Regions from separate parts of the Rhizobium sp. 01T444 genome, predicted to be linked through region 1. Evidence: predicted binding sites of a transcription regulator. Region 1 holds the regulator's gene; each other region holds the start of a gene.
The links. The regulator LexA, encoded in region 1, represses DNA repair genes until DNA is damaged. The targets are predictions, from matches to a motif close to TGTTCNNNNTGTGTTCNG.
Positions count from the first base shown of each region.

Region 2: the regulator LexA is predicted to act here: its motif matches at 1,676-1,693, upstream of AC1DTN_RS01130 (ATP-dependent helicase).
Region 3: the regulator LexA is predicted to act here: its motif matches at 2,206-2,223, upstream of AC1DTN_RS02670 (2'-5' RNA ligase family protein).
Region 4: the regulator LexA is predicted to act here: its motif matches at 2,025-2,042, upstream of AC1DTN_RS25355 (PA0069 family radical SAM protein).

Region 1 covers NZ_JBFTPD010000009.1:67,745-71,954, forward strand. Annotated here, with positions in the region: gene AC1DTN_RS14880 (ComEC/Rec2 family competence protein) at 1-1,623, shown strand, start outside; gene lexA (transcriptional repressor LexA) at 1,604-2,329, opposite strand; gene AC1DTN_RS14890 (VOC family protein) at 2,525-3,412, shown strand; gene kdsA (3-deoxy-8-phosphooctulonate synthase) at 3,409-4,210, shown strand, end outside.
Region 2 covers NZ_JBFTPD010000001.1:232,381-236,590, forward strand. Annotated here, with positions in the region: gene AC1DTN_RS01110 (DUF982 domain-containing protein) at 108-350, shown strand; gene AC1DTN_RS01115 (hypothetical protein) at 586-849, opposite strand; gene AC1DTN_RS01120 (BON domain-containing protein) at 932-1,150, opposite strand; gene AC1DTN_RS01125 (hypothetical protein) at 1,355-1,633, shown strand; gene AC1DTN_RS01130 (ATP-dependent helicase) at 1,748-3,808, shown strand; gene AC1DTN_RS01135 (enoyl-CoA hydratase/isomerase family protein) at 3,830-4,210, opposite strand, start outside.
Region 3 covers NZ_JBFTPD010000001.1:545,873-550,082, reverse strand. Annotated here, with positions in the region: gene AC1DTN_RS02680 (TIGR03364 family FAD-dependent oxidoreductase) at 1-288, opposite strand, end outside; gene AC1DTN_RS02675 (M14 family metallopeptidase) at 393-1,454, opposite strand; gene AC1DTN_RS02670 (2'-5' RNA ligase family protein) at 1,525-2,133, opposite strand; gene AC1DTN_RS02665 (AAA family ATPase) at 2,309-3,028, opposite strand; partial or broken gene AC1DTN_RS02660 (LysR family transcriptional regulator) at 3,391-4,210, opposite strand, start outside.
Region 4 covers NZ_JBFTPD010000022.1:19,621-23,830, forward strand. Annotated here, with positions in the region: gene AC1DTN_RS25335 (4-(cytidine 5'-diphospho)-2-C-methyl-D-erythritol kinase) at 1-386, shown strand, start outside; gene moaB (molybdenum cofactor biosynthesis protein B) at 386-937, shown strand; gene AC1DTN_RS25345 (hypothetical protein) at 960-1,274, opposite strand; gene AC1DTN_RS25350 (glycosyltransferase family 2 protein) at 1,453-1,971, opposite strand; gene AC1DTN_RS25355 (PA0069 family radical SAM protein) at 2,111-3,268, shown strand; gene AC1DTN_RS25360 (ribonuclease HII) at 3,496-4,188, shown strand.

The sequences.
Region 1 (4,210 bases):
CGCCTGAGAAGCGGCATCGGCGATCGGATTCGCTCCACACTACCCGGCGACACCGGGGCTTTTGCCGCCTCCCTTGTCACGGACGAGAGACGGGCGATCTCGGATGAAACGACAGAGGCGCTGCGGCAGTCCGGCCTTGCGCATATCATCGCGATCTCCGGCCTCAACATGGCGCTCTCCGCCGGCATCTTCTTTGTCGGCCTGCGCGTCATTCTCAGTCTTGTTCCCGGCATTGCCCAGGCATGGCCAACCAAGAAGATCGCGGCGGCCGGTGCGCTCGCTGCGGTGACGGCCTACTATCTGATCTCGGGTTTTGCCGTCTCCGCCGAACGCGCCTTCATCATGATGGCGATTATGCTGGTTGCGGTCTTCTTCGACCGGCCGTCGATCAGTCTCAGAAACGTGGCGCTATCCGCTCTCGTGATCCTCGCGGTCTCGCCATCGGAGGTGCTGGGGCCGAGTTTCCAGATGTCCTTTGCCGCAACGCTTGCACTGGTCGCCGGCTACGACCTCTGGAAGGGGCGGCCGATGCGGGAGAATGCCTTTGCCAAGCTGCCGATCATGAAGCCCTTCTTCATGGTTGGTGGCTTCTTCGGTGGCGTTTTCCTGACGTCGCTGATCGGTGGTTTCTCGACGGCGCTGTTTTCGATCGAGCATTTCCACCGGCTGACTGCCTATGGCCTGCCGGCAAATCTCGCGGCCATGCCGGTCATCACCTTCATCGTCATGCCGGCCGGGATGCTGGCAATGCTGCTGATGCCGTTTGGTCTGGACGGCTGGCTATGGCCGGTGGCAGGCTTCGGGCTTGATCTGGTGATCACCATCGCAAAGGCAGTAGCGGGGTGGGGCGGCAACATAGATGTAGGCCGCTTGCCCGGCTGGTATTTCCCGACCGCCGTTTTCGGATTTCTGCTGCTGACCCTGCTCAGAACCCGGCTGCGGCACATGGGAACGGCAATTGTCGCGGTCTCGACGCTCGCTGTTGTCCTTCTTCCATCGGAGGCGATGCCCGATATCGCTATCTCCGAAGATGGCGGCCTGGTCGCTATAGTCGATGGAGAGGCGATGGCTTCGAACCGTGAAAAGCCGCCCGCCTTCATCTTCGAACAATGGCAGAGGGCCCTTGCCGTCGAAGAGCATCAGAAGCCAGTTATGCTTCAAGCTGCCAAGGCGCCCACTGCGCCTGATGGTCAAAGACTGCAACTGTCACCCGACCAACAGAATGAAGCCAGAGAGGCAATGAGACAGGCAGTCGCCATTAGCCCGCCGTCACGCTTCTCCTGCCTGAAGGGCGCCTGGTGCACCACTTTGCTCGTCAATGGAAAGAAACTGACCGTCATCGACAATGCTGCCTATCTCGGACCAGCCTGCGATACGGCTGATATTGTGGTGACCCCTGTCCGATTGCGCTTCGACCGCTGTCGTTCCGGCGCGCTGCTCTTTACCGGCGAGACGCTGCGCAAGACAGGTTCTGTCGAACTTCGATTCACCGATAAGGGAATTGAGGTCGCAACCGCATTCGACACATTGGGGCGACCCTGGATGCGCCACCGCGCCTATGATTGGCGCAGTAACACATTCGCAGACGCCAATCTGTCACCGGTCAGTGATAGCGGCGAATGAGGCCGACGAGCTTGCCCTGGACCTTGACGCGATCCGGCGGAAAGATGCGGGTCTCGTAAGCAGGGTTTGCTGCCTCGAGCGCAATCGATGCGCCCTTGCGGCGGAAACGCTTGAGCGTTGCTTCCTCGTCATCGACGAGCGCGACGACGATATCACCCGGATTGGCTGTGCTGCCATTGCGGATGATGACCGTGTCGCCATCGAAGATGCCGGCTTCGATCATCGAGTCGCCGCGAACTTCCAGCGCATAATGTTCACCGGAGCCAAGCATATCGGCGGGAACGGTGATGTCATGCGTATTGTTCTGGATTGCCGAGATCGGAACACCGGCGGCGATGCGGCCCATGACGGGAACGGAGACCGCATTGCCGTTATCGGCAGCGGGTGCTGGCTTCGCCGAGGCAGGAGGCGCCACGGGCTGGGGCTTGCCGAGGCTGCCCTCGATGACGCTCGGTGAAAAGCCGCGCCGAGGCTGCAGGCTCGGGCTGTAGGCTTCCGGCAGTTTGATGACTTCGAGCGCGCGCGCCCGGTTCGGAAGCCGGCGAATGAAGCCGCGTTCTTCGAGCGCCGTGATCAGCCGGTGAATACCGGATTTCGAGGCCAGATCCAGTGCGTCCTTCATCTCGTCGAAAGACGGTGGAACGCCTGACTCCTTCATCCTTTCATGAATGAAAAGAAGGAGTTCCTGTTGTTTGCGCGTGAGCATGGCGTCTCCCCAGTCTTGAAACAAATCCAGAACGGACACTATATGTTCCATATGTGTTCCGCAAGTAGCTAAATTTTCGTAAAACTTCTGTTCAATCTGTCGAGAATTTGATTTTTATCGCCCTTAGGCCTGTCTGGCCTTGTTTCACGAGACCTGCTGAAGCACATCTCCTTGTCACTGCTGGGAGAAGAACCGATGAGCCAAGACACGCTTCCGATCGATCATCTCGTTTTGCCGGTTACCGATATCGACCTTGCCCGCGAAAGGCTGGGCAAGCTGGGCTTTACCGTCGCGCCCGATGCCCGCCATCCCTTCGGCACGGAGAATGCCTGTGTTTTCTTTGCCGACAAAACCTATATCGAGCCGCTCGGTGTCGCGAGCGTCGAGGAGAGCGAGGTGACGGCACGTGAGGGCAATGTCTTCACGGCTCGCGATCAGGCTTTCCGTTTCCGCTGCGGCAGCGAGGGACTGTCCGCCATCGCCTTCGCCACCGCGGATGCAAAGCACGAACATGCTCGATTCGTGGAGGGCAGCATCAGTGCCGGTTCTGTGCTGCAGTTCGAACGCCCTGTGAAAATGCCGGATGGCACGGAGAGCATTGCCGGCTTCCGGCTCGCCTTCGCTGCCGACCTCCGGGCACCGGATTTCTTTCTCTTCGCTGTCGAGCGCATCAACCCGCTTCCTGCCGACCGCAACGTGCTGGAGACCCACGCCAATGGCGTGACAGGCATTGCCGAGATCGCGCTCGCAGCCCCCGAGCCGACAGCCTTCGGCGCCTTCGTTCGCTCGGCGGCAAAAGCCGCTTCTGCTGGCGATACGAGTTTCGGGCTGGAGGTGCTTACCGGAAACGCAAAGATCAGCCTGATGACCCCGCAGGGGCTGGAGGCCTATTTCGATCTGGCGACGCCGGATATCGATCGCGGCCTGCGCGGCCGGGCAATCCTCTTTGCGGTTGGCGATCTGGCCGTGACAGAAGCGCATTTGGCTGCTAACGGGGTGACCTATACACGCAAGGGCAACCGTATTCTGGTGAAGCCCGCGCCCGGTCAGGGCGTGCTCTTCGCTTTCGAGGAAACATCATGAGCTCTACTACGAACTCCGTTGTGACGGTCGGCGAAGGCGCCGGCAAGGTCACCTTCTCCAATGCTGCACGTCTGTCGCTGATTGCCGGCGCTTGCGAAATGGAAAGCCGCGACCATGCGTTCATGGTTGCCGGCACGTTGAAGGAACTGTGCGCCAAGCTCGGTATCGGGCTCGTTTACAAGACGTCTTTCGACAAGGCGAACCGCTCTTCCTTGTCGAGCAAACGCGGTGTCGGCCTTGAAAAGGGCCTGGAGGTTTTTGCCGATCTCAAGAAGGAACTCGGCATTCCGGTTCTGACCGACATCCACACTGAAGAACAATGCGCCGAAGTGGGCAAGGTCGTCGACATCCTGCAGATACCGGCCTTCCTGTCTCGTCAGACGGATCTCCTGGTGGCTGCGGCAAAGACCGGCCGCGTTATCAACGTCAAGAAGGGCCAGTTCCTGGCGCCTTGGGATATGAAGAACGTGCTCGGCAAGCTGAACCAGAGCGGCAATCCGAACATCTTGCTGTGCGAACGCGGTGCTTCCTTCGGTTACAATACGCTGGTCTCCGACATGCGTTCCCTGCCGATCATGGCAGCAACCGGCGCCCCCGTTATTTTCGACGCCACGCATTCAGTCCAGCAGCCCGGCGGACAGGGGGAAACCTCCGGCGGAGAGCGGCAGTTCGTGGAGACGCTGGCGCGTGCTGCCGTGGCCGTCGGCGTCGCCGGGGTCTTTATCGAAACCCATCAGGATCCGGATAACGCGCCCTGCGACGGGCCGAACATGGTCTATCTCAAGGACATGCCGCGGC
Region 2 (4,210 bases), on a different contig from region 1:
TGCTGCCGGCAAAAATCTCGCTAGAATATTAGCATTCTGAATGCCTTTGCGGAGGAACCCGAAGGCTTCATTCAATGTTTCTATCGAGACATGCTGGAGGAGCGTCGATGGCAACTGAACGATGGAATAGTCCGATCAAGGTAGGTTTCGAAGAGGCGGGAGCACGCACGGTTAACGGACCGTTTGACGCGCTGACCTGCCTGACCGATCTCTGGCCTGCCGTACGCGGATTGAAATATCTCAAGGCCCGCAGCGCCTGCCGCGCCGCGCTCGATGGAAGAAAGACCGTCGAAGAGGCCCGCGCGGAGTTTATGGCGGCGGCCGAGGAAGCAAAGCTTAAAGTGCATTAAGCTTTCGGCGGCGGTATTGGACAACAGAAGTCCGATCTGTTCCGAAACGAAGCAATGCTTAATTTTCACTTAACCCTGCCCGGAGCTCGCGCAGGGCTTTGTCTCGAAAGACATTGCGCCATTCATCTGTTCATCAATAGAACGACGCCAGCCATCATGATGATGGTTAGAGGCTCGTCACCTTCTGCGGGAGACTGCAGACGAGCCTCGTTCGAAAGAAACTTCGAATATTCTATCAGCAATCCGAAGTATCCTCATCCTCCACCTGAATATATCCTACACCGATGATTGTGCCATCTGCGGCACGGATGAAGGACGGTAGGTAATGCGGTTCGGCGGAATTGCAGACAGCGGCGCTGGTATATTCGTTCAGCGCTATTTCATCTTTCGGCAGGGCCGAATAGTTCATATCGGTTTCAAGTGAGGCATAGGCGGAGCCGGCAAAGGCGCCGCATCCCAGAAGCAGGGCCGCGGCCCACAGGCGTATCAGCGTTTGCATTATTGTCTCCCGTATTGAAATCAGCTTTTCAACACGCGGGACAGGGAGTTGGTTCCTTGGAAATTCCTGTGCGGATCGTGATTTATCTCACCAGCAGGCGGCAATGCACGTAACCGCTTCCGACAATGTCCTCGGCGATTGCCAAGGCCCGCTCGCTATCACCCCATTGGCTCACGAAACCTTCGAGAATGACGGACGAGCCGATGGTGGAGACGACGATTTCGGTCGCATCGAGATCGGCTGCGGCATGCAGGGCGCTTTCCACGGACGCGCGCATGGCGGCCGTGTTGTGGCCCTTCATCCAGGCTTCCTCGTGGGGTGGCGAGCCGTGAAACCGCAGCACCATGACCGTTCCTGACATTACCTAATAGGGGTTTAACGCAAGAAGACGACGTTTGTTGCCATACGCAGCCGGCTGGATGCATAGTCGCCGTGATGGTGGTGCTCCGATACTCCTGTTCCCGTCGGCAGAAGCCCCATGCAATTGCGGCCGAGGAAAATGTTGATGAAAGCGCTTGTGCCTGCCCTGCTTGCTACGACCCTTTTGGCTGTACCCTTGCTGGCCGGCTGTTCCGCCGCGGACGCGCCTGCGCTGGAGCCCATTCCCGGCAGCATCACCTATGGCGGGCAGCCGCGCACGAAGCTGACGAAATCGCCGATCGGCAGCGCCGTCCACAACGACTTCTACGATCAGCAGGGCCAGCGCGTCTACGAAACCTATATTCTCCAGCCCGACCGCAGCCTGAAGCTGGTGCGGCGGCAGATCGTGCCGGACTTTCCGTAATAGTGCATGGCAGCCAGCGCCTGCTTGACAGCGGCGCCAATCGAGAACATCCAAGGAACATCTGATTTTATTCGCGGGCGTTGATTCTCCCGCGAAGCCCAACCGGACGGCTGGATGTATCTCGAAAGACTCAATCCCCAGCAGCGCATGGCCGTGGAGCACGGCACACTCACCGACGGCAGCCATGTGGCCGGGCCGCTGCTGGTCATCGCCGGCGCCGGTTCTGGCAAGACCAATACGCTCGCGCATCGCGTTGCGCACCTCGTTCTCAAGGGTGCCGATCCGCGCCGTATCCTGCTGATGACCTTTTCGCGCCGGGCGGCTGCCGAAATGGGCCGGCGCGTCGAGCGTATCTGCGGCGAGGTTCTCGGCAAGAATTCCGGCATCATGGCGGATGCGCTCGCCTGGAGCGGCACGTTTCACGGCATCGGCGCGCGGCTCTTGCGCAACTATGCCGAACAGATCGGCATCGACCCGGCCTTCTCCATTCATGACCGGGAAGACAGCGCCGACCTGATGAACCTCGTGCGCCACGATCTCGGCTTCTCAAAGACGGAAAGCCGGTTTCCGACGAAGGGCACCTGCCTTGCCATCTATTCCCGTGCCGTAAACTCCGAAACGGAACTGCCGCTGGTGCTGCGCGACGCCTTCCCCTGGTGCGCCACCTGGGAAAAGCAGCTTCGTGAGCTTTTTGCCTGTTACGTCGAGTCGAAACAGAGCCAGAATGTGCTCGATTACGACGACCTGCTGCTCTACTGGGCACAGATGGTGGCCGAACCCATGATCGCCGAGGATATTGGCAGCCGCTTCGACCATGTGCTCGTTGACGAGTATCAGGACACCAACAGGCTTCAGTCTTCGATCCTGCTTGCCCTCAAGCCTGATGGCCAGGGCCTGACCGTTGTCGGCGACGATGCGCAGTCGATCTATTCCTTCCGTGCGGCCACGGTGCGCAACATCCTCGATTTTCCGGCGTCCTTCAGCCCGGCCGCCAATATCGTCACGCTCGACCGCAACTACCGTTCGACGCAGCCGATCCTTGCCGCCGCCAACGCGGTGATCGACCTTGCTTCCGAGCGTTTCACCAAGAACCTCTGGACGGAGCGGGAATCGCCGGAACGGCCACGACTGGTGACGGTGCGCGACGAGAACGATCAGGCGCGCTATGTGGCCGACAAGGTTCTCGACAATCGCGAGGAGGGCGTGAAGCTGAAAAGCCAGGCCGTGCTCTTCCGCGCCTCGCATCACAGCGGCCCACTTGAGGTGGAACTAACCCGCCGCAACATTCCTTTCGTGAAGTTTGGCGGGCTGAAATTCCTCGACAGTGCGCATGTGAAGGACATGCTGGCAGCGCTGCGCTTTGCCCAGAACCCGCGCGACCGTGTGGCTGGTTTCCGCTTGATGCAGATCCTTCCGGGTGTTGGCCCGTCCACCGCGCAGAAGGTGCTGGACCAGATGGCTGACGATGCAAGCCCGATCGCAGCGCTTGCCGTCATGCCCGCACCGCCGCGCTCGGGCGAGGAGTGGACCTCCTTCGTTTCCACCATGCAGGAGCTGAAGACCGGCAAGGCTGGCTGGCCGGCCGAGATCGAGCTGGTACGGCGATGGTATGAGCCGCATCTGGAACGGCTGCATGAGGATGCGAGCGCGCGGCTTGCCGATCTCGTGCAACTCGAGCAGATCGCCGGTGGTTATGCCTCGCGTGAGCGATTCCTGACGGAGCTCACACTCGATCCGCCCGATGCGACTTCGGATCAGGCAGGCGTGCCGCTGCTCGACGAGGACTATCTCATCCTCTCGACCATCCATTCGGCCAAGGGGCAGGAATGGACCAAGGTCTTCATGCTGAACGTCATCGACGGCTGCATCCCTTCAGATCTCGCAGTCGGCACGACGGCAGAAATCGAGGAGGAGCGGCGATTGCTCTATGTGGCGATGACCCGCGCCAAGGACAGTCTCGATCTCGTCGTGCCGCAACGCTTCTTCACTTATGGTCAGAATTCGCAGGGCGACCGGCATGTCTATGCGTCGCGCAGCCGCTTCATTCCAGCCACGCTGCTGCAATTCTTCGAGGTCTGCGGCTGGCCGCAGGTCAAGACCGATACGGCAGCCGCCCAGCAGGCGCGGCAAGTGCGTATTGATGTCGGCGCGCGTATGCGCGGCATGTGGCGTTGAAACCTCTCCTGACCAGCAGGGTTAGAGCAAAAGGGGCGGCTTTGCCGGCTCGAAGAAGCGGCCGATCATCTCATCATTGACCAGGGCGATCGTCGGCGGCGACCATTTCGGATTGCGGTCCTTGTCGATGACGGCTGCACGGACGCCCTCGTAGAAATCCGGACCATGCAGGATGTGCATGCAGGCGCCGAGCTCGCGGGCAAGACATTCGCCGAGCGTGCCACTCTGGCGGCCGGCTCTCAGCAGCCGCAAGGCAAGTTTGAGACTGGTCGGCGAACGTGTGAGCATCACACGGCGGGTTTCGGCAGCGAATTCACCCTCCTCCGCACCCAGTGCGGATGCGATGTCCTCGACGCGGTTGAAGTGAAAAGCACGGTCGATCATCGCGGCATTGGCCTGCAA
Region 3 (4,210 bases), on a different contig from region 1:
TTCGGATTCATCGAGCCTTGCGGCAAGGAGCAGCCCGCGCTGCAGGACGTCGATGCCGGCGTCGTCGACAATTTCAGCCCAGATATCGCGGGCCTGGCGTGCCTTGTCCCAGCAGTCGCCAGCCTGCTGGCCGGTCACCGTCACGAAGCCGAAATTGCGCACCGAGGCGCCATTTGCCTGTGCGTCGCGGTCGACAACGACGACCCGTTTGCCGCGCTTTGCCGCCGCCAGCGCATGCGCCAGCCCGACAATTCCCGCGCCGACGATCGCAATGTCGTAATACGGCATGAAAGCTCCTTCGCAACATGTCTGCAACGGCTTGGCGGATTTTCTTGAAGCCTGTGTGACAGTTGCGCGGAGCCTTACATCCGCGTGTGGAAAAGAACGCCGGTTCAGTCTTCCAGGGTGCCGGCCTTTCGTGTTGCCTTGCTCGGCTTGTCGGCGGCAATCTTCATCAGGTCGCCGCGCCGGCGCACCAGCCGGTCGGAAGTGCGGGTGAGAAATAGCCCGTCCTGCGGCGCCCGGATGTCGATATCGCCCTCGGTAAAACCGGGCCGGGTGACGATCGTCGCCAGAAGCTCTCCTTCCGAGACACGCTCGCCGATATTGCGGTGGAAGAGCACGGTACCGCCCTGCGGCGCACGCAGGATCTCGACATTGTCGAGCGGCACGGCTGGTCCGGAGAAGGTCTTGTCTCCGGCTGCCCCGCCGTTGACGACACCGCGCCCGATCAGGAATTGCAGCAGGCCTTCGGCATCTTTCTCGGCCATATCGGGATAGACGTCGCGGCGACCGCGCAGTTCCACGGTCACCGAAAGCTTGCCCGGAAGCTTGGCCTTACGCTCGCCCGGCACCTGATATTTCCAGGCAAAACCGACCGCTTCTTCGAAGGCGGAGCTTTCGCCATCCGAAAGCAGCACCGCTTCCATGTCGAGCACATTGGCAAGGTCCGCTGCCTCCGGCCAGAAGGCTTCGTCGATATAGGCATATTGCAGCGATTCATCATCGCAATGCAGATCGAGCACCAGATCGGCTCCGAGCGCCATATGAATTAGCTCTCGCTTCAATCGATCCGTAGCCGGATAATCATCAAGACCGTCAAGCAACCCCTCCCGGTCGCGGACCGAGATCAGCGGAAAGTCCCGATTGAAATTGGTCCGCGATCCCAAATCGAACCGACCCTGTAGCTCGCCGAAATGCGATTGCGCCGCACCAATCGGATTTGCCTGCGGCACGAGCGTGATATCGCCGGCGATCCGTCTTTCGCTTTCTGCTTGCCTGAGTTGAAGGCAGAGAAAATGCGCAAGCGCGGTTCCCGGCAGTTCATTGGAATGCAATGCGGCCTGGATATAGACCTTGGGCGCCGCCAGATCGCTTCCCTTGAAACGCATGACCGGCAACCGCCATTCGATGCCGGGCGTATCGCCGGGGATGATGACCTCTGAAACGTCCACTATCTTGCTCCGCATGTGCATATTGAGTGGGGAGTTTTATGCGCATCCCCACCCGCGGTGCAAGCGCAGTTCAGCCAAGCAGAGGCCAGCGGTTGATGACGTGATGCTCGCTCTTCCCGTAGATGCTGTGGATCAACAGGAACTCCTGGACTGTCCAGCGAACGGGTCGGTCAAGCTTTTCAGGCGGAACGGTCTCGCGATCATAGAGCATCGTCATGTGCGGCGTCAGATGTCCGCCGACATTATAGGGTAGTCCAGCCTCGTAGAGACCTTCTTGAATTTGGTTGCGAAGATCCAGCAGGCCTTCGTTTTCTTGCCTGCCGCAGATGACGAAGGCTTGCGGCTGGCCGGGATGCTTGAAGCTCATGGCTTCGTCGAGCAAAATTTCGAACGGCTGGGCACGCACTGCCGCGGCGACTTGTTCAGCGCCGAACACGATATCATCCGGGAGCCGACGGTAGGCGCCGATGCCGTTCAGCGTGACATGAAGCACTGCGTTCGGCCGCGAGGGGCCGGTCAGAGAATGTCCATTGCGATACACTTGCGCGATGTCCAGCGCCTCGGATGCAGCTTCGATGGTTGGGCGAAGCGCGAAGAAAATCCTGTCGTGAAATTCCCCGCCAAGATTGGATTTCTTCTGGGGGCCTGCGCTATTCGGATCGAGTGGAAAATGAGGCATTTGAACTACGGACTACATCGCCCGCCTCCTTGTTTCGACAAGGAGGAGCATACCAGGATTGGCATTTTAGTCAAGAACAAAACATGAACAAATAGCTTTGTGAGGATATTCAAAACAGAAACGGCTACCTTTTCGGCAGCCGTTTGCTGGCGTCAATCAAGCGCTGAGGAATGCCTTACGCGGCGTTCTTGAGGACCTCAGCCGCCTTTTTGGAAGACTTGGCGCGGGCTGCCTTCGGCGGTGCGAGACGAAGAACATCGTCTGCCAACAAGCGGGCATTGTCTTGCGCCTTGTCGAGATTGCTGACACGGGCAGGATCCATCGTATAGAGGCTGCCGCCGGAAACGAACATATCGCGATAGGCGGCGCGCTCGATCAGCGCCGTGTCGATGACATTGACCTGCTGCTTTGCGAGCAGACCCTTGACCGCCAGCAATGCACGCGTGGTGATGATCGAACTGATGCGCGTCAGCACGACCGAATGCGGGATGCGGATATCATGCTGGGCAGCAAGCTGCTTCATGATCTCAAGCACCTGCGCGCCACCGACGGCATCCATGGCGCAGCCCTGCACCGGAACCATCACATGATCGGAAAAGCCGATGGCCTTCGCCATCAGCGAGCTCAGACCGGCCGGCAAGTCGATGATGATATAACCACCGCGCTTCTTGAGGTCCTTGATCTGCTGTTCGATAGTATCTTCGCTGACACCGGAGATGACGGCGAATTCGGCTGCGTCGCCGGTCAGACGATGCCAGCGGCCGGCCCACTGCTGGGGATCGGCATCCAGAACGGAAACGCGATGGCCACGGCGAGCCAGTTCTGTGGCAAGAACGAGAGCGACCGTTGTCTTGCCGGCCCCTCCTTTCGTATTCGCAAATGTAATGATTGGCATCGATTACCTCGGGTTGATGAGTTGGCGGCAGTCATCCCTGGGAGAGACGCGTCTCGGGCTTTAAGGAACAGCGACTTTCACAGTGATGAGATGAAAAGGTCAAACAGCAACCTTGCGTGGCGCTGTTTAGCCATGCTGTCTGAGGTTGATTTTTCTGGGTGCAATCATTGAGGGGCGGGCGATAGGGCGGCCGGGCCTCGGAGTTCTCCGCAAAAGCGGCGTCTCCATCCTGCCAAAAAGACCGTCAGCGATGGTGAAGTCCGTCGCCGTCAGTAGTGTGGCCCTCGCGTCGGTTGTGACACGGCGTAACAGCGCGGATTGAACGACGGCGCTTCAAGCGTCGCGAGGCGACCTGCGGGCAGTCAGTCGCGCGATATGGATAGCCCCCCGAGAAGCGGAGCGTACGCGGCGAGCCTGCCTGATACGAACTCCGTGAAGAGCCGCACGCGCTTCGTCTTGCGTGTCTCCCCCTGTGTGAGAAGGAAGAGCGTTCCGTACATGTGCAGGTCGGTACCCGGCACCCTCACCAGCAGGGGGTCGGCATCTCCGACGAAGCACGGCAGCGTCGTGATCCCGAGCCCTTGCCGCACCGCGACGATCTGCGCCTCACCGTCCGTGACCCTGAACGGAACCTCGGCGGTGCGAACCTCACCCTCGTGGGCCCAGTCCGGGATTCCATGAATGCTTATGACGATCCACCGGATGGGATCAGGCGCGCCCGCACGCCACGCGGCTAGTCGATCGCGGGATATGTAGACGCCGCCGAACAGCTCCGGTCCCTTCAGGCCGTGAAGATTGAGCGGCAGGGTTTTGCGGTCGTAGACGACGCGGATCGCGACGTCGGCTTCTCGGTTGGTCAGATTTACCAGCTCGCCGGACGACAAGATTTCCATCTCGATGTCCGGATACAGACGCGCGAAATCGGAGAAGTCCGGCATGAGCAGGTGTGTCGCGAGGGGCGGTGCCAGTGTCACGCGCAGAAGCCCGCGCACGCTCTGGTCGCGGCCAAAGACGCGCGTCTCCAACTGGTGCGACGATGCCTCCATCTGGTCAGCGAGCTCGAGGACCTCCTCCCCTGCAGCCGTCAGGCGGTAGCCCGAAGGCAGCTTTTCGAACATCTGGGCTCCGAGCCGTTCCTCCAGTTGGGCGACGCGCCGCGCACGGTCGAGTGGTTCACCCCGA
Region 4 (4,210 bases), on a different contig from region 1:
TAGAGACGGCCGATGCCCTGCCCTCCTTCGCCATGGTGCTCGCCAATCCGCTGAAAGGCGTTTCCACGCCCGAGATCTTCCAGCGGCTTGTCACCAAGAATAATCCTTCATTGGTCCTGAAGAAGACGCCGCACTGGATGGAAGCCATACGGGCGACACGCAATGATCTGGAGATGCCGGCGCGGGAACTGGTTCCCGAAATCGCCGAGATTTCAGGCATGCTCGCGGCAGAAGGCGCGCTTTTCACGCGCATGTCCGGCTCTGGCGCGACCTGCTTCGGCATCTTCGAGACACCCGTTGCTGCGCTGCGCGCCGCTGAGCGTCTTCACGCGGCCCGCCCGGACTGGTATTTCCAGTCGACGGAGACTTTCGCAGGAGGTGCATGATGGCAGGCCTGGACGAAAAACGAGCTTTTATCCCCCTCGGCATTGCGGTTCTGACCGTTTCGGATACGCGTACGCTGGCCGACGACAAATCCGGCGACACGCTGGTGGCACGGATTGTGGAAGCCGGCCATCATCTGGTCGACCGCGACATCGTGCCTGACGACCGCGAGAGGATTACCGCGCGCGTGCGCGCCTGGACTGAAGCCAAGGAGATCGACGTCGTCATCACCACGGGCGGGACCGGCTTCACCGGCCGCGACGTGACGCCCGACGCACTGGAACCGCTCTTCGAAAAGAGGATGGACGGGTTTTCGGCCGTGTTCCACCGCATTTCCTACGACAAGATCGGCACCTCGACGATCCAGTCGCGCGCTACGGCAGGTGTTGCCAACGCCACCTTCATCTTCGTGCTGCCGGGCTCGCCCGGCGCCTGCAAGGACGCGTGGGACGGTATCTTGAAGGCGCAGCTCGACTATCGCCATATGCCCTGCAATTTCGTGGAGATCATGCCGCGGCTGGACGAACACCTCAAGCGCGGCGCGACGAAATAGACTGGTTACAATAGCAGCATCGCTATGTCGCGAGGCCCGGCAGGGCGGGCATCGTTTCCCAGCTATCACCGGACAGCAGCACGCAGCTTATCCCGTGAACGTCCGTGACGACGAGCGTCCATGTGCCGCTTTCGGCGGCATAGACTTCGAGAATGGCGTTCTGGTTAATCAGTCCGACTGCAGTGAGCTTTTCGCCAAAGTTGCTGTCCAGGAAATTGACGATCTCGGATCGGCCTGCGCAACTGCGCATCATCTGCGATGCTGCCGGATGCGGATGCGCGATCACCAATGTCGTCAATATGACGGCCAGCAGGCCGTGGACCATATTGCGTAGCATGACGCACCTCCTTTCGCCGGAAACCCGGCAGAAGAGGAGATTTTCGCTGACCTGTTCTGCCGTTCACCGGCATTCCATGGCCATCCGTTACGAAGCGAGGCGCTTCGGCGGCGCCATAGCCGAATTATAGCGCGAAATCCTATTGGGCGCCATCTTTTCGCAATGTCGAGGAGTGCAGCTATCGCGCGGCGCGGGCGACCCAGGAGGGAATCAATTCGCTGGAGAGTTGGCGCGGCTTCTGTGCCTTGACGAATTCGGTAAGGCGCATGCCGCTCTTTGCAGCTGAAATGGCGAGTTTCTTCGGCATAAGCAGGCCGAGTTCCAGCGGCGGCCTGGCACGGCCGACGCGCTGGAAAAAGGGGCGCCGATAGCCGCGTGAGGCGGTGAAGCGCGCAGGCACCTTATTCAAGGCTACGTATTCCGCGACTTCGTCGATCCAGCCTGCCTGCGGTCTTGCGCCCGGTTCGACGAAAAGCAGCCATTCGCCGCGAGCGGAACGGATGATGTCCTTGATATCCCATTGCGAATGGAAACGGCAGCCGGCGGCATCCGCCACCCGCGAGGTGCCGTCGCGGGAGCCGTGATCGAGCACGACCACGTCACTGACGAGGCCCTCGACGGCGCCCGCCACCAATACCGATAGAGTCTGGGCCAGCTCAGGTTCCTGATCCTGGCATTCAAGAACGACAGTCAACATTGCCTGTTTATAGAGCGCCGCACAAAATTTTGCCAGCACCACTTTCCCCATTTTGTTCTTGCATTGTTCTCTTTTTGCGGATAGGAATATAATCATCAAAACGAGCGGGATCGAGCGTTTTCCGCCGCTGGAGAATCCGATGAGACCACAGTCCCTTGCAGGGCAGGCCGCATTTGCGCCTGCCAATACGGCAGATATTGCCGACGCGATGATCGCAGCCTCGGGGCTGCGCATTGAGGTTGACCGGCGGCGTGGCCGCGGCGCGGGGCTTAATCCCAGCGGCCGCTTCGAGCCAACGCAGCGCGAGACCTTCGATGATGGCTGGCAGACGCTCGAGGAACTGCCGCCCTTCAAGACGGATGTGCAGATCGAGAAGCCGCGCACGGCGATCACCCGCAACGAGTCCCCCGACCTTTCCTTCGATCGGTCGATCAATCCCTATCGCGGCTGCGAGCATGGCTGCATCTATTGTTTCGCCCGGCCGACGCATGCCTATATGGGCCTCTCGGCGGGACTGGATTTCGAAAGCAAGCTGTTTGCCAAGCCGGACGCGCCGAAGCTTCTGGAGCGCGAGCTCGCCAAGCCTGGTTACAAGGTCCGCGTCATCGCGATCGGCACCAACACCGATCCCTACCAGCCGATCGAGAAGGAGTGGCGCATCATGCGGCAGATCCTCGAAGTGCTGAACAAGGCGAACCACCCCGTTGCGATCGTCACCAAGTCGGCGATGATCCTGCGCGATCTCGATATCCTCACGGAGATGGCGGCGAAGAACCTCGTCCGCGTCGGCATTTCGGTCACGACGCTTGACCGCAAGCTTGCGCGCCTGATGGAACCACGCGCCTCGACGCCGACGCGCAGGCTGGAGGCGGTCCGCGGGCTTTCCGAGGCCGGTGTGCGCACGTCAGTGATGGCGGCGCCGATCATCCCGGCGCTCAACGATCACGAGCTGGAGCGCATTCTGGATGCCGCAAAGGCGGCAGGCGCAGAAGAGGCAAGTTATGTGCTGCTGCGGCTGCCGCTGGAGGTGAGCCCGCTGTTCCGCGACTGGCTGCTGCAGAACTATCCTGACCGTTATCGCCACGTCATGTCGCTGGTGCGCTCAATGCGCGGCGGTAAGGATTATGATGCCGAGTTCGGCAAGCGCATGAAGGGCGCCGGGCCTTACGCCTGGCAGATCGCCCGCCGCTTCGAGATGGCAGCAAAGCGGTTAGGGCTAACTAGGCGAAGCCTTGCCCTGCGCGACGATCTCTTCGTACCGCCAAATGGCAGCGGCGTGCAGCTTTCGTTGCTCTGACTGGTTGTTTTACGCAAGTCCGGACGCAAAGCCGCTGCGCACTTTTGCTGGAATTGCTTTTGTTAACGAGCTTGCGTGAGGCGTGAAGAAGACCTGCCCTGCGTCTTCTGTCTTGCGCAATTCCTGCGGATGGCCCTGACCGCACCATCCGCCGGACCGCCCCCGGTCGTCGCCGCCCTGATCCGGGGGCTTGCAGGAAATCGGGTTGGCGTGCGAGTTTCAACCGCATGAAACGTCGCACGTCACCCGATTCTCCTCTGCTCTTTGAAGAGGTACCCCTCGTGCCGGATTTCCGGCTGGAGCTGCAAGCCCGCAAGGCTGGCCACTGGCCTGTCGCGGGTGCCGACGAGGCAGGGCGCGGACCGCTTGCAGGCCCTGTCGTGGCTGCAGCCGTGATCCTCGATCCCAAGCGCATTCCCGAGGGCCTCAACGATTCCAAGCAGCTTTCGGCGCAGAGACGCGAGGAGCTGTTCGTCCAAATTCTTGCGACCGCCACAGTCTCCATCGCCTCGTCCAGTTCCACACGCATCGACGAAACCGATATCCGCAAAGCAAGCCTCGACGCCATGCGCCGCGCAATCTGCGGCCTTTCCATCCCGGCAAGCTATGTGCTGACGGACGGACTGGACGTGCCTGTTGGCCTCGACTGCCCCGGGCATGCCGTGGTGAAGGGCGACGCGCGATCTGTTTCGATTGCCGCCGCCTCCATCGTGGCAAAGGTGACGCGCGACCGAATGATGGCGCGCGCGCATCTGGTGTTTCCCGAATATGGTTTTGCCGCCCATGTCGGATATGGCACGGCGCAGCATCGCTCCGGCATCGAGAAGCACGGGCCGTGCTCGCTGCACCGGATGAGCTTCCGGCCACTCCGCAAGGACGGCGTCGTGGAAGAGCTGAATGGGGAGATGCTGGAGGAGTAAGCTCCAGCGCGGGATCCGCTCC